2 regions of the Mesorhizobium sp. P171375 genome follow, and region 2 is predicted to be linked to the other one. Evidence: predicted binding sites of a transcription regulator. Region 2 holds the regulator's gene; the other holds the start of a gene.

Region 1 (7,327 bases), 350 kb from region 2:
TGCCCGATGTCACCAGTGTCGTGGTCGGCTGTGAGAAAGCGGTTGGCGAGTTGGCCTCGACTCTTGCAAATGGCCGATGCGGGTTTATGGTTAACAAATCATGAATACGCTGAGCATCGACATCAGGAAGGCAGAACCACGCGACGCTGGCGCCATCGCCGACGTGCATCAGCAGGCTTGGGAGGGCGCCTATTCCGGCATCATCCCGCATCGCTCGCTGACCTCGATGATCAACCGTCGCGGCGCCGACTGGTGGGCGAACGCGATTCGCCGTGCCGCCAGCGTGCTGGTGGTCGAGATCGGCGGCACCATTGCCGGCTATGCCACGATCGGCAAGAACCGCGCGCGCGAACTTCGGCAGCAGGGCGAGATATACGAGCTTTATTTGCGTCCGGAGTATCAGGGCATCGGGCTCGGCAGCCGGCTGTTCAAGGCGGCGCGGGCACGGCTTGCCGACCACGGTCTGAAAGGCATGGTGGTGTGGGCGCTGGAAGACAACCAGAACGCGCTCGCCTTCTATGCCGGCGCCGGCGGCCGCGATGTTGCCGAGGGCGTCGAGATTTTCGAGCAGAAGGCGCTGAAGAAGGTCGCCTTCGTCTGGGAATAGCAGGCGCCGCCTCGGTTACAGCCCATTCACAAACTGTGCGCTTCCATGAGCGCTGCGTACCAATCGCCGCATTGCGCGGCTGCGCTTCGCCCGCTATCGATCTTGGAAATCGAGAGAGGGATTGAGCCATGCGCATTGAAGCCATTGCCAGCGGAAAGAATCCGCCTGACGACGTCAACGTCATCATCGAGGTGCCGATCGGCGGCGAGCCGATCAAATACGAGATGGACAAGGAGGCCGGCACACTGTTCGTCGACCGCTTCCTGCACACCTCGATGCGCTACCCCGGCAATTACGGCTTCGTGCCGCACACGCTTTCGGGCGATGGCGACCCGATCGACGTTCTGGTCTGCAACACGCGCGCGCTGGTGCCGGGCTGCGTCATCAATGTGCGGCCGATCGGCGTCTTGATCATGGAAGACAATGCCGGCCAGGACGAGAAGATCATCGCCGTGCCCTCACCAAAGCTGACGCTGCGCTACGAAAACGTCACCGAATACACGCAGCTACCCGAGATCACCCGTGACCAGGTGCAGCACTTCTTCGAGCACTACAAGGATCTCGAACCCGGCAAATGGGTCAAGATCGAAGGCTGGCACGATTCCAAATACGCCAAGAAGATGATTATCGACGCGATCGCGCGGGCGAAGGCGGCGAAGTAGGCGGCGACGCTTGGGGGTGCGAGCGGCCGCTAAGCACGGCGCCGCCCCTCATCCGCCTGCCGGCACCTTCTCCCCGTGTAGTGACGGGGAGAAGGGAGTAGCCCTGTCCTCGGCTTCTCATTCTGCAACGTGTGAGTTGGCGAAAGCTGCGATGACAGCGTCTTTCTCCCCGTCACTATACGGGGAGAAATGTCCGGCAGGACAATGAGGGGCAGCACGAACCGACGACACTGCATAAGGGGCGTTCCAACGCGAACGGCCCTTAGTTATCCACCCTACCAAACGCCGGCACATCGCCAATGACGGTGTGCTTGTCCTTGCCGCAGGCGAAACTCTTCGCTTTCTCATCCGCCAGTTTGCGCGCCTGATCGTTGGCTTGCGGGTTGCCGGTGGCGAGCACAAGGCCGATGGTGCAGCCATCGCGGGCTTCCATCTGGGCGACCTTGGCGACGAGCAGCACTTCGGTCGGCTTGTTCTCGTCCTCGGGGTTGCCGATCGAGCGGCGGTGGATGACGGCGAAGGGAACGGCGACGTCCCCCTTGCTCTCGATGCGCCATTCGATCTTGGCGCCGGACGAGTTGAAGCCGGAAAAGCTCTCCCAGACCGAGGTCATGTCGCCGCCGGGCGGAAATCCGTAAAACAGCGATTCACGCGCATCGTCATAGGCGATCAGCACGGGATAGCCGCGATAGCCGGCGCAGGCGAGTTCAGCCCAGTCGCCGTCGCCTTCCTCCGCCTGCGCATAGGTCACGCAATCCTTTTGCGAGTCGAGATCGGTGTAGGCGCTGGATATGCCGTCGGAATGGGCTGCCTGGCAGAGGGCGGCAAGGGCAAAGGGGACAAGCAGCAGGGTGCGCATGTGGACGTCTCCCGTGGAGTTCGTTCCAGCCTATCGTCAAATTTTCGACAGGCCTAGCGTGCGCTATCAGCGGTTGGCGCCGCCCCTCATTGCCCTGCCGGGCATTTCTCCCCGTGAACGGGGAGAAAGAGGCTGGCCGCGCCCCAGCGATACTCTTGCAACGTTGGTGATTGGCGAAATCGGTGATGGGAGCGCCCCTCGCCCCGTTTACGGGGAGAGGATGCCGGCAGGCAGGTGAGGGGCGGCGCCAACGCTCGAAAATGTTATTTCTTCAAGCTGGCTTCGATCAGCAGGTCGGCGTTGCGCGCCACCGATGCCGCCGGGCCGCCAAGGCCGAACAGCTGGCCGCTGATATAGGCGCCCTCGATCAGAAGCAGCAGGCCGTCGCCCAGCGTGTCAGGGTCTTGTGCACCCATTGCTGCCGCCATTTCGCGCAAGCGGCGGCGTAGTTCCTGCTTGTTGGCTTCGCTGACGACGCGTGCCGGATGGCCGTGTTCCGGGTATTCCACCGCCGCGTTGGTCATGCCGCAGCCGCGATAGTCCGGTCTTTGCGTACGCTTGCCGACGCGGGTCAGGAAGGCGCTGATCTGCGCGCGCGGGTTGCCGGGATGAGCGGCCACGGCTTCGTCGAAACGCTCCCAATATTCACGGTCATATTGCCGCAGATAGGAGGCGGCGAGCTCGTCCTTGGAGGGAAAGCTGCGGTAGAGGCTGGGCTTGGTCACGCCGGCGCGCTTGACGATTTCGTCGACGCCGATCGCCCTGATGCCGCGCCGGTAAAACAGGTCGTAGGCGACGTCGAGGATCTTCTTGGCAGCCTTGGGCGGCGCCGCTGCATGACCGTCGTTGATGGTCAGTTCAATATTTTTGTCCGTTGGCATCATATGACTCGATTGACAATGTTACCGATCGGTACATATACCTGCCTCCACCCTGCAACGTACCGGTCAGTAACATGATAGCTCAATCCCGTCCCTTTGGCCAGCGCTACGCTTTCGTCGTGGTCGGCGTCATCTTCCTCTGCCTGCTGATCGCGGCCGGTCTGCGTTCGGCTCCCTCCGTGATGATGCTGCCGCTGGACAAAAGCTTCGGCTGGGGACGGGATACCGTTTCGATTGCCGCTGCCATCGGCATCTTCCTCTATGGCCTGACCGGGCCGTTCGCCGCCGCATTGATGGAGCGTATCGGTCTGCGCCGCACGCTGCTGGCCTCGCTGGTGGTCATGTCGGGCTCAACCGCGCTCAGCCTGCTGATGACCGAGCCTTGGCACTTGTTCATCACCTGGGGGGTGTTTTCCGGCATCGGCTCCGGTGCTGTTGCTACGGTGCTTGGCGCCACCATCGTCAATCGCTGGTTCAAGACCAATCGCGGTCTTGTCATGGGGCTGATGTCAGCCTCCAGCGCCACCGGCTTGCTGGTGTTCCTGCCGCTGCTCGCCTCGCTCGCCCAGTCGGGCGGCTGGCAGCCGGTTGCCATCGCCGTCTCTGTCGCCACCGCCTGTCTGTTGCCGCTGGTCTGGCTGCTGGTGCCGGAGCGCCCGGCTTCGATCGGCATGGTGCGCTATGGCGCCGAGGCCGATGACGTGCCGCCGGTGTCGCCGGCCTCGCAAGGCAATTTCCTGGCGCATACGCTGAACACGCTGCGCCGCGCCGCGGGAACCAGGGTATTCTGGTATCTGTTCGCCACCTTCTTCGTCTGCGGATTCACGACCAACGGGCTGGTCGGCACCCATCTGATCTCCTTTTGCGGCGACATGGGCATCGGCGAGGTGCAGGCGGCCGGCCTTTTGTCGATGATGGGCATTTTCGACCTGATCGGCACGACGCTGTCGGGCTGGCTCACCGACCGTTTCGACCCGCGCAAGCTGCTCGGTGTCTACTATGGCATTCGCGGCCTGTCGCTGATCTACCTGCCCTATTCCGGCTTCTCGGCGACCAGCCTGATCATCTTTGCCGTGCTCTACGGCCTCGACTGGATCGCCACCGTGCCGCCGACGCTGCGGCTCGCCAACGAAGCCTTCGGCGACCGCAGCGGCCCGATCGTGTTCGGCTGGATCGTCGCCGGTCATCAGGTCGGTGCGGCAGCCGCCGCAGCCTTCGGCGGCACCATGCGGGAATTGCAGGGCAATTATGAACTGGCCTTCCTGATTGCCGGCATGACGGCGATTGTGGCGGCGTGTCTGTCGCTGCTGATCAATACGAGCCGGCCGGCCTTCGACCCGGAGCCGCAGGTGGCTTGAGCGCGACGGTGGAGCGCTGATCTCCCCCCTTGTGGGGGAGATGCCCGGCAGGGCAGAGGGGGGCGCTGTCCCGCCGAGTTATCAGTTCAATCTTCGTGTTTTCCGTTCAATCGAATCGTTAAGCCGGCGCTTGGCCGGCAAGCACCCGAGTGGCTGGCGATCCTTCGCGCCCCCCTCTGGCCTGCCGGCCATCTCCCCCACGAGGGGGGAGATCAGCAGTTCGACTGTTCATTGTTATCAAAACTTCATCTTTCCGAGATGCGGCTGAAACATTGAGGCTGGACGCTGGTGGCGGACGTTCAAGCCATCAGGAGACAGCCATGAACAAGATCTCGATGACCCGCCGCGCTTTCGTCACCTCAGCGAGTGCGGCCGGTCTGCTCGGCGCATCGGGCCTCGCTTTGCCCTATTATTCGCGCGCCAGCCAGCGCCCGGCCTTTACCCATGGCGTCCAGTCCGGCGATGTCGATGCCTCGAGCGGCATGGTGTGGACGCGCACCGATCGACCCTCGCGCGTCATGTTCGAAGTGTCGTCGACCGAGAATTTCGCCAACGCCACCCGGCTGGCGCCGCTCGATACCTCGCCGGCCAGCGACTTTACGGTCAAGCGGCTGCTCACCGACTTGGCTGCCGACCAGGACATCTTCTACCGCATGACGGCCGCCGACCTCGCCGACATCAATGTCGTTTCCGAGCCGATCGTCGGGCGCTTCCGCACTGCACCGGCCTCGAAGCGCGACATCAAGTTTGCCTGGTCGGGCGACACGGCCGGCCAGGGCTGGGGCATCGACGAGACCGGCATGAAGACCTACGCCACCATCGCCAAGCACACGCCTGACTTCTTCCTGCATTCCGGCGACACGATCTATGCCGATGGCGCCATGAAGGATGAGGTCGACCTGCCTGGCGGCGGCAAATGGAAGAACGTCGTCCTCATCGACGGCAAGCGCAAGGTGGCCGAGACGCTGGACGAGTACCGCGACCAGTGGAAGTACAACATGATGGACAAGAACGTTCTCGCCCTGAGCGCCATCTGCCCGAACTTCTACCAGTGGGACGACCACGAAGTGCTGAACAACTGGTCGGATTCGAAGGATTTGAGCGCCGACAGCCGCTACACCGAAAAATCCATCCATGTGCTGGCGGCGCGTGCGGCGCGCGCCTTCCATGAGATGACGACGATCCGCTACGAACCGTCGGAGCCGGGCCGCGTCTATCGTAAGATATCCCATGGGCCGCTGCTCGACGTGTTCTTCCTCGACATGCGCTCCTATCGCGGCCCCAACGGCCCTGACATGCAGGACACCATGACGCCGGAGTCCCGTATGCTCGGCGAACAGCAGACCAAATGGCTGAAGCGCGAACTGACCAACTCCAAGGCGACCTGGAAGATCATCGCCGCCGACATGCCGCTCGGCCTCGTCGTCTGGGACGACGGCACCAAGAAGGTCGGCGCGGAAGCCGTCAGCAATGGCGACAACGGCCTGCCAAAGGGCCGCGAGCTCGAGATCGCCGACCTGTTGCGCTACATCAAGAACGCCGGCATCACCAACACAGTGTGGCTGACGGCCGACGTGCACTACACGGCCGCGCACTACTACAACCCCGACAAGGCGCAGTTCCAGGACTTCAATCCGTTCTGGGAATTCGTCTCCGGCCCGATCCATGCCGGCACGTTCGGCCCCAACGATTTCGACATGACGTTCGGCCCGGAGCTGAAATTCATCAAGGCGCCGAACGCCGAACAGGGCCAGAACCTGCCGCCATCGGCCGGCCTGCAGTTCTTTGGGCTGGTCGACATTTCAGGGGCGACCGAGCAGCTGACGGTGCGGCTGATGGATCGTGATGATAACGAGCTCTACAAGGTGACACTGGATCCGGTGCGGTCGGCGTAGGAGGGCCTTTTTTACCCTCCCCCTTGTGGGGAGGGTCGGCGAGGCGGCTTCGCGGAGCGAAGCTGGCGAGACGGGGTGGGGGTGAAGCGCCGGCGTCTGTGGGAGCACCCCCACCCCGATCCGCTTCGCGGATCGACCCTCCCCACAAGGGGGAGGGTAAAGCGCACCCTCAATCCGGGTAACAAACCGTCGGAATCTTTGGCCAAACCGCGCTGTCGCAGCCGGCAACCTGCTGCCTCTGCTTGAAGTAGGCGCTGACCGGGCCGGTAACCACGGGGTCGACGCCATCAGGGGCGTCGGCAAACATCTGCTCGGCCGTCTGGTCGGACGACGAAGCAGGATTGGCTTCCTTCAGCGCCGCGGCCGACTGGGCGGCATTGGCGGCCAGCACGGCAGCGAATGCGACCGAAGCGATGAGTGGCCAAAATCGGTTGAGTTTGTCGGTCATGAATGTCGAACAGCCCGGACCCCGAAAGGTTCCGCCTTGGTTAACAAAACCATCTCACACCGAGATGCTTAAGATTTGATGAGTATTTGGTGATGCGCCTCCTCTTTCGCAATTGCGAAAAACCCTGTATGAGCCGCGCAACCGAAAGAGGCGGCGCCTTTTGGCCTGCTGCCTGCAACGCTCCCGAGACCACAACATGAAAATTCGTAATATCGCGATCATCGCGCACGTCGACCATGGAAAAACCACCCTCGTCGACCAGTTGCTCCGGCAATCCGGCTCCTTCCGCGACAATCAGCGCGTCGCCGAGCGCGCCATGGATTCCAACGACCTGGAAAAGGAACGCGGCATCACCATCCTGGCCAAGGCGACCTCGGTCGACTGGAAGGATACCCGCATCAATATCGTCGACACCCCCGGCCACGCCGATTTCGGCGGTGAGGTCGAGCGCATCCTGTCGATGGTGGATTCGGCCATCGTGCTGGTCGACGCCGCCGAGGGCCCGATGCCGCAGACCAAATTCGTCGTCGGCAAGGCGCTCAAGGTCGGCCTGAAGCCGATCGTCGTCATCAACAAGATCGACCGTCCGGATGCCCGACACGTCGAGGTAGTCAACG
Region 2 (7,327 bases):
GCCAGCGTCTGGTAGATCGTCTCGATGCCGTATTTCTTGGCGTCGCGCGGGTTGGAGATCGCCGCCTCCTGACCATTGACGAAGATCTGGCCCGCGTCGCGCTTGTAGGCGCCCGACAGGATCTTGATCAGCGTCGACTTGCCGGCGCCGTTATGGCCGAGCAGCGCCACGACCTCGCCCGGGAAAAGATCGATGGACGCATCGTCGACGGCGCGGATGCCGCCGAAGGCGATCGAGATGTTGCGCATGTCGATCAGCGCTGTGCCCGTGGGAGCAGTTTTTTCCATGATCGTTCCTCCCCTAGACCCGCTTGCGGTAGACGGTGTCGAGCCACACCGCGATGACCAGCACGGCGCCGACGACGATGCTCTGCAGCGGCGAGTCGATGCCGAGCAGCACCATGCCGGATTGCAGCGACTGCATTAGAAGCGCGCCGAGCATGGCGCCCATCACCGTTCCGGCGCCGCCGGCCAGCGACGTGCCGCCGATGACGGCGGCGGCGATGACCAGCAGCTCGTCCAGCGTGCCCAGTGCGTTGGTCGACGCGTTGAGGCGGGCCGACGAGATCGCCGCGCTGATCGCCGCCAGCACCCCCATGATCATGAACACCTTCATGGTCACCCAGCGCGTGTTGATGCCGGCAAGTTCTGCTGCTTCCGGATTGCCACCGATGGCGAAGACATAGCGGCCGAAACGCGTGCGTTTGGTGATGAAGGTCATTATGATGCCCGTGGCCACCGCCATCAGCACCGGTATGGCGATGCCATGCGCGATAAACAGCCCGCCTTCGGGAAGAGTGATGCCGTTCTGCCGCGCATACTGGCGCACGATGCCGATCGGCCATGGATAGGAATTGGCGATCCAGACGGCGCCGAGGATGGCCGCGCAAGCGACCACGCCAAGCAAGGTCTCAGCCCACACGGGGCGCAGTGGAAAGCTGAACCGCTTGCGCTGCGAGCGGCCATTGAGCAGCGCGAAGGCAACCGCCGCACAGGCGACGACGCCGACGATCCAGCTGGCGGTAGCGCCGATCGAACCGCGTGGTCCGCCACCCATCAGCTGGAAGGTGGCGTCGAGCGGCGCGACCGTGCGCCCGCTGGTGATCAGCCATGCCATACCGCGCCACACCAGTAGGCCGCCCAGCGTCACGATGAAAGCCGGAACCTCCATATAGGCGATGATGAAGCCCTGGAACGCGCCGATCAGCAGACCAAGCACCACGCCGGCGGCCAGCGCGATGATCCAGAGCCAGGGATTTCCGAGCTGGAAGCCGATGACGCGAATGAGGAATTCGGCCTGCGCCACACCCATGATCATACCGATCACGCCTTCGACGGAGCCAACCGAAAGGTCGATGTTGCGCATGACGATGATCAGCACCATGCCGGTCGCCATGATCGCGACCGAGGAGGTCTGCACCGACAGGTTCCACAGATTGCGCGGCGTCAGGAAAAGCCCGCCCGACAGGATGTGTATGCCGACCCAGATGACCAGCAGGGCGCCGACCATGCCGAGCATGCGCGTGTCGAGTTCGGTAGCCTTGAGGAACCGCCCGACGGCGCTGAGCTCGGATGCGCGCGCCCGGTCCGCAGCAGTGCTGGCGACCGGCTGATTAGAGGTCGTGTCGGTCATGCTATCCTCCCACCGGTTTGCCGTCTGGCGCGGATGCCGGAACATGGATGCTATTTGCTTTCCGTGGTCATTTGAAGCGGAAGCCCTTGGAGAAACGCCGCGGCTTTTGGGCCGCGGCGCCGAGATTTCGAACCGATAGGGTCCGGTTTTAGTTGCAGGCTGCAACGCTGCCGGCAGTGACGCCGGCGCAGACTTCGTCCTTCTTGATCCAGCCGGCATCGATGACGACGTTGAGGTTGTCCTTGGTGATGGCAACCGGGGTCAGGAACAGCGACTTGACGGTGTTGCCGCCGGGCGTGGTGAAGTCCTTGGCGCCGGCAATGTCGCCCGTCTTCTTGCCGTCGGCCAGCTGCGAAGCGATCTCGGCGGCGTTCTTGCCGAGCTCGCGCGCGTCCTTCCACACCGACACGGTCTGCGTGCCGAGCGCGATGCGGTTCAGCGCGGCATGGTCGCCGTCCTGGCCCGAGACCGGAACGGTTCCGGCCAGACCCTGCGCCGTCAGCGCCGCGACGACGCCGCCGGCGGTGCCGTCATTGGCCGCAACCACCGCATCGACCTTGTTGTCGTTGGCGGTCAGGAACTGTTCCATGTTCTTCTGGGCGTTGGCGGGCAGCCAGCCATCCGTGTAAGCCTCGCCGACATTCTTGATCTTGCCCGAGTCGATGGCTTCCTTGAGCACTTCCATCGAGCCGGCGAACAGGAAATCGGCATTCGGATCGGCACCCGAGCCCTTGATAAAGACATAGTTGCCTTCGGGCTTCGCCTTGAACACTTCGCGGGCCTGCATGCGGCCGACTTCCTTGTTGTCGAAGGTCAGATAGAAGACGTCCTTGTTCTCGATCAGGCGGTCATAGCCGACGACTGGAATGCCTTCGTCCAGCGCCTTCTGCACCGCCGGGCCGATGGCCGAGGCGTCCTGCGCCAGGATGATCAGCGAGTTGGCGCCCTGCGAGATCAGACTTTCGACGTCGGTCAGCTGCTTGCCGGGATTGGACTGCGCGTCGGCGGAAATGTACTTGTCGCCGGCAGCCTCGATCGCCGCCTTCATCGCCGCTTCGTCGGTCTTCCAGCGCTCTTCCTGGAAGTTCGACCACGACACGCCGATGACCTTGTCCTTCGCCTGCGCGACCGACACCAGCGTCAGCGACATGGCGACACCCGCCAGCATGGCGGCTGCAAATCTGTTCATGATAACCCTCCCTGCGCCGCGCACGGCGCGACAAAAACTGGCCCGAAGGCCGGCACACAGAGGCTCTATTTTTTCGAGCCTCGAAAAAATACTGGTCCAACGGCGGGGCGCTGTCAACATCGATTCTGATGGATTCTGATGGCTTCGCCGAATTTTTTCGGGACCCGCAATAAACAATGACAGCGCCGCTGGCTTCTGGCAATATTTGCGTGGCGTCCCTGACCGCCTCCACTATCATGAGGCGCAAGGGGACCGGGAGGAAAACAAAAATGTCGGTTGGAATCCGTCACGACGATCTGCGCCGTCGCAACCGTGCGATGGTGATTTCGGCCGTGCGCCGGGCCGGCCAGCCGTCGCGCACCGAGATTGCGGCGACCACAGGCCTCAGCCATTCGACCATATCGGCGATCTCGTCTGATCTGATTCAAGAAGGCATCCTGGCTGAGAGCAAACCCGGCGAGACGGGTGCGCTGAAGCGCGGCCGGCCGCAGGTTGGCCTTGCGCTCAACCCGGAAGCCGCCGCGGTGATGACCGTGGTGCTGTCGCTGAACTTCCTCTCCGTCACCGTCATCGACTATGCTGGCCATGTGGTCGCCGAGGAGCAGCGCCGGCTGGATACGCTGACCATGCCGCGCGACGAGCTGATCGGCGAATGCACGGCAATCGTTCGGCGGCAGCTCGAGGATCCCGATCTCGATGTTCAGAGCATCGCCCGCATTGCCATGGGCATCCAGGGCATCACCGATTCGCGGGCGCGCGCCATGCTGTGGTCGCCGATCACGCCGCTGACCGACATTGCCTTCGCCGACATACTGGAAGCGGAATTCGGCATTCCGGCCACCATGGAAAACGACTGCAACATGATGGCGGTGGCGCTGCAATGGCGCCAGCCTGAGCGCTACCGCGACAATTTCATCGCTATCCTGCTCTCGCATGGCATCGGCATGGGGTTGGTGCTGAAGGGCGAATTGTTTACCGGCACCCATTCCTCGGGCGGCGAGTTCGGCCACATGATCCACCGGCCCGGCGGCGCGCTGTGCCGTTGCGGGCGGCGCGGCTGCGTGGAGGCCTATGCCGGCAATTACGCCATCTGGCGCAGCGCCAAAATGATGAGCGAGGATGCCGAACCGGTCGATGTCGGCGACGCCGACATGCGGGCGCTCGCCGCACGTGCCCGCGAGACCGATGGCCCGGAGCGCGAAGCCTACCGCAAGGCCGGCGAGGCGCTCGGCTTCGGCCTCGGCAGCCTGTTCGCGCTGATCGATCCAGCACCTGTCGCCATGGTCGGAGTCAGCGCCGCCGCGTTCGATCTGATCGAACCGGCATTGCGCGAAGCGATTGCTCAGACCGCCGGCGGCCAGCACTCGAAATCGATCTCCTTCGACACCGAGCCCAACGAACTGCCGCTGATCCGCGAAGGCTGCGCTATGCGCGCGCTCAGCTTCGTCGACCAGGAGATTTTCGCACCGGGGATTCAGGCAAAAGCGGGCAAGCATGTCGCCTGAGGGGCCGGCAACAGCGCGGCGCGCCTAATCTTCCCGGATAGCGTAGCCGGCGCCGCGGATGGTGCGGATGACGTCGGGCATGCGGCCATTGTTGACCGCCTTGCGCAGTCGACCGACATGCACGTCGACCGTGCGCTCGTCGATATAGATCGTCTCGCCCCAGACATTGTCGAGCAGCTGGCTGCGCGAGAACACGCGGCCGGGATGGCGCATCATGAATTCGAGCAGGCGGAACTCGGTCGGTCCGAGCCTGATTTCGCTCTTCTTGCGGTAGACGCGGTGCGATTCACGGTCGAGCACGATGTCGCCGACCTTGAGCACGCTGGACAGCACTTCCGGCTTGGCGCGGCGCAGCAACGCTTTCACGCGCGCCATGAATTCCGGTGTCGAGAACGGCTTGACCAGATAGTCGTCGGCGCCGGTCGACAGGCCACGCACGCGGTCGCTCTCCTCGCCACGCGCGGTCAGCATGATGATCGGCAGCCGTTCGGTCTCGGGCCGCATGCGCAGCCGGCGGCAGAGCTCGATGCCGGACACCGCCGGCACCATCCAGTCGAGCACCAGAAGGTCGGGCACATTTTCCTGCAGCCGAATTTCGGCCTCGTCGCCGCGCGTCACCACCTCGACCTGGTAGCCTTCGGATTCGAGGTTGTAGCGGAGGAGCACGCCCAGCGGCTCCTCGTCCTCCACGACCATGATGCGTGGCGCGATCATCAGCAGTTCACCCTTGTCAGGCCGAAGTGGCCATCGCCGTCTCGTCCTGCTTCGGGCGATTGGCGGGCAATTGCTGGCCGGTCAGCACATAATACGCATTTTCAGCGATGTTGGTGACATGATCACCGATGCGCTCCAGATTCTTGGCGCAGAACAGGAGATGCGTGCAGGCGGTGATGTTGCGCGGGTCTTCCATCATGTAGGTCAAGAGTTCACGAAACACCGACGTGTATTTGACGTCGATACGTTCGTCCTCATTCCTGAGTTTCGCCAGGGCTGCCGCATCGGCCGCGGCATACTCCTCGACCACTCCTTGCACCTGGATCAGCACCAGCTGCGCCATCGCGTCGATGGAGTGCGAGAGGTCGCGCGGCGTGACGCTGAGGCCCACGGTGCCGACGCGCTTGGCGATGTTCTTGGCGAGATCGCCGATGCGCTCGAGGTCGCCGGCCATGCGGATCGAGCCGACCACGGCACGCAGATCGTTGGCCATCGGCTGGCGCTTGGCGATGAGCGTGATAGCGCGATCGTCGAGTTCCCGCTGGCGCGCGTCCATGATGGCGTCGTCGGACACGACGCGCTGCGCCAGCGCATTGTCGGAATTGAGCAGCGCTTTTGTCGAGCCGCTGACCATCGACCCGGCCAGATCGCCCATGTCGCGGATCAGCTTGCTGATCTGGCCCAACTCTTCATCGAAGGAAGCGACGGTATGTTCACCCATGATCGTGGTCCTCGTGCCTGAAAATTCAACCGCTGGACGGCTCAGCCGAAGCGGCCGGTAATGTAGTCCTGGGTGCGCTTGTCGTCGGGATTGGTGAACATCTTGTCGGTGGCGCCCTCCTCGACCAGGTAGCCGAGGTGGAACATCGCCGTGCGCTGCGACACGCGCGCCGCCTGCTGCATCGAGTGGGTGACGATGACGATCGTGTAATTCTGGCGCAGCTCGTCGATCAGCTCCTCGACGCGTGCGGTGGCAATCGGGTCGAGCGCCGAGCATGGTTCGTCCATCAGGATTACTTCCGGCGACACCGCAATGGCGCGCGCGATGCACAGGCGCTGCTGCTGGCCGCCGGACAGGCCGGTGCCGGGCTCCTGCAGGCGGTCCTTGACCTCGTTCCAGATCGCCGCCTTCTTCAAGCTCGACTCGACGATCTGGTCCATGTCGGACTTGCGCTTGGCCAGCCCATGGATGCGCGGGCCATAGGCAACGTTCTCGTAGATCGACTTCGGGAACGGATTGGGCTTCTGGAACACCATGCCGACGCGCGCCCTGAGTTCGACGACGTCGATGTTCTTGTCATAGATGTCGTCCTCGTCGAGCGTGATCTTGCCGGTCACCCGCGCCGAATCGATGGTGTCGTTCATGCGGTTGAGGCAGCGCAGGAAGGTCGACTTGCCGCAGCCGGACGGGCCGATCAGCGCCGTCACCTGGTTCTGGCGGACGTCGAGATTGACGTCGAACAGCGCCTGCTTCTCGCCGTAGAACACGCCGACCTTGTCGCCGCGCATCTTGATGACTTCGTTCGACTTGGCGTTCATTTTGTCGCCCACTGCGTTTTCAAGGGACTGTTCGGTCATGATGTTCATACCAAATTGCCTTTTTTCTACCAGCGCCGCTCGAACCGGCGCCGAAGCACGATCGCGGTGATGTTCATGGCCATGAGAAAGACGAGCAGGATGATGATGGCGCCGGACATGCGCTCGACAAAAGCGCGTTCGGCCTCGTTTGCCCACATGTAGATCTGCACCGGCAGCGCCGTCGCCGGATCGAAAGGCGTCTTCGGATAGTTGGCGACGAAGGCGACCATGCCGATCAGAAGCAGCGGTGCTGTCTCACCCAGCGCACGCGCCAGGCCGATAATCGTGCCGGTCAGGATGCCGGGAGCGGCAAGTGGCAGTATGTGCTGGAACACCATCTGCATCTTCGAGGCGCCAAGCCCAAGCGCTGCCGAGCGGATCGACGGCGGCACCGCGGCAAGGGCCGCGCGCGTCGCGATGATGATGGTCGGCAGCGTCATCAATGTCAGCACCAGGCCACCGACAAAGGCGGCCGAGCGCGGCATGCCGAGGAAGTTGATGAACACGGCAAGGCCGAGCAGACCGAAGACGATCGACGGCACCGCTGCAAGATTGTTGATGTTGACCTCGATCAGGTCGGTGAAGCGGTTCTTCTTGGCGAATTCCTCGAGATAGATCGAGGCCGCGACGCCGATCGGCAGCGCCAAAAGCAGCACAATCACCATCATGTAGAACGAGCCGATGATCGCCACGCCCATGCCTGACGTCT

What was found. The regulator PhoB, encoded in region 2, activates phosphate uptake and scavenging genes when phosphate is short. The targets are predictions, from matches to a motif close to TGTCATNNANCTGTCAT.
Region 1: a site for PhoB is predicted at 4,600-4,616, ahead of ACYHH6_RS02800 (alkaline phosphatase D family protein). Genes of this name have one in related genera too.

Annotation. Positions count from the first base shown of each region.
Region 1 is NZ_JBYNWF010000001.1:563,684-571,010, reverse strand. Features, by position in the region: gene ACYHH6_RS02825 (GNAT family N-acetyltransferase) at 101-607, shown strand; gene ppa (inorganic diphosphatase) at 736-1,269, shown strand; gene ACYHH6_RS02815 (hypothetical protein) at 1,532-2,128, opposite strand; gene ACYHH6_RS02810 (TetR/AcrR family transcriptional regulator) at 2,392-3,009, opposite strand; gene ACYHH6_RS02805 (MFS transporter) at 3,084-4,367, shown strand; gene ACYHH6_RS02800 (alkaline phosphatase D family protein) at 4,688-6,262, shown strand; gene ACYHH6_RS02795 (hypothetical protein) at 6,432-6,710, opposite strand; gene typA (translational GTPase TypA) at 6,907-7,327, shown strand, end outside.
Region 2 is NZ_JBYNWF010000001.1:209,725-217,051, forward strand. Features, by position in the region: gene ACYHH6_RS01055 (ATP-binding cassette domain-containing protein) at 1-287, opposite strand, end outside; gene ACYHH6_RS01060 (sugar ABC transporter permease) at 301-1,632, opposite strand; gene xylF (D-xylose ABC transporter substrate-binding protein) at 1,781-2,821, opposite strand; gene ACYHH6_RS01070 (ROK family protein) at 3,091-4,326, shown strand; gene phoB (phosphate regulon transcriptional regulator PhoB) at 4,351-5,040, opposite strand; gene phoU (phosphate signaling complex protein PhoU) at 5,057-5,761, opposite strand; gene pstB (phosphate ABC transporter ATP-binding protein PstB) at 5,803-6,627, opposite strand; gene pstA (phosphate ABC transporter permease PstA) at 6,645-7,327, opposite strand, start outside.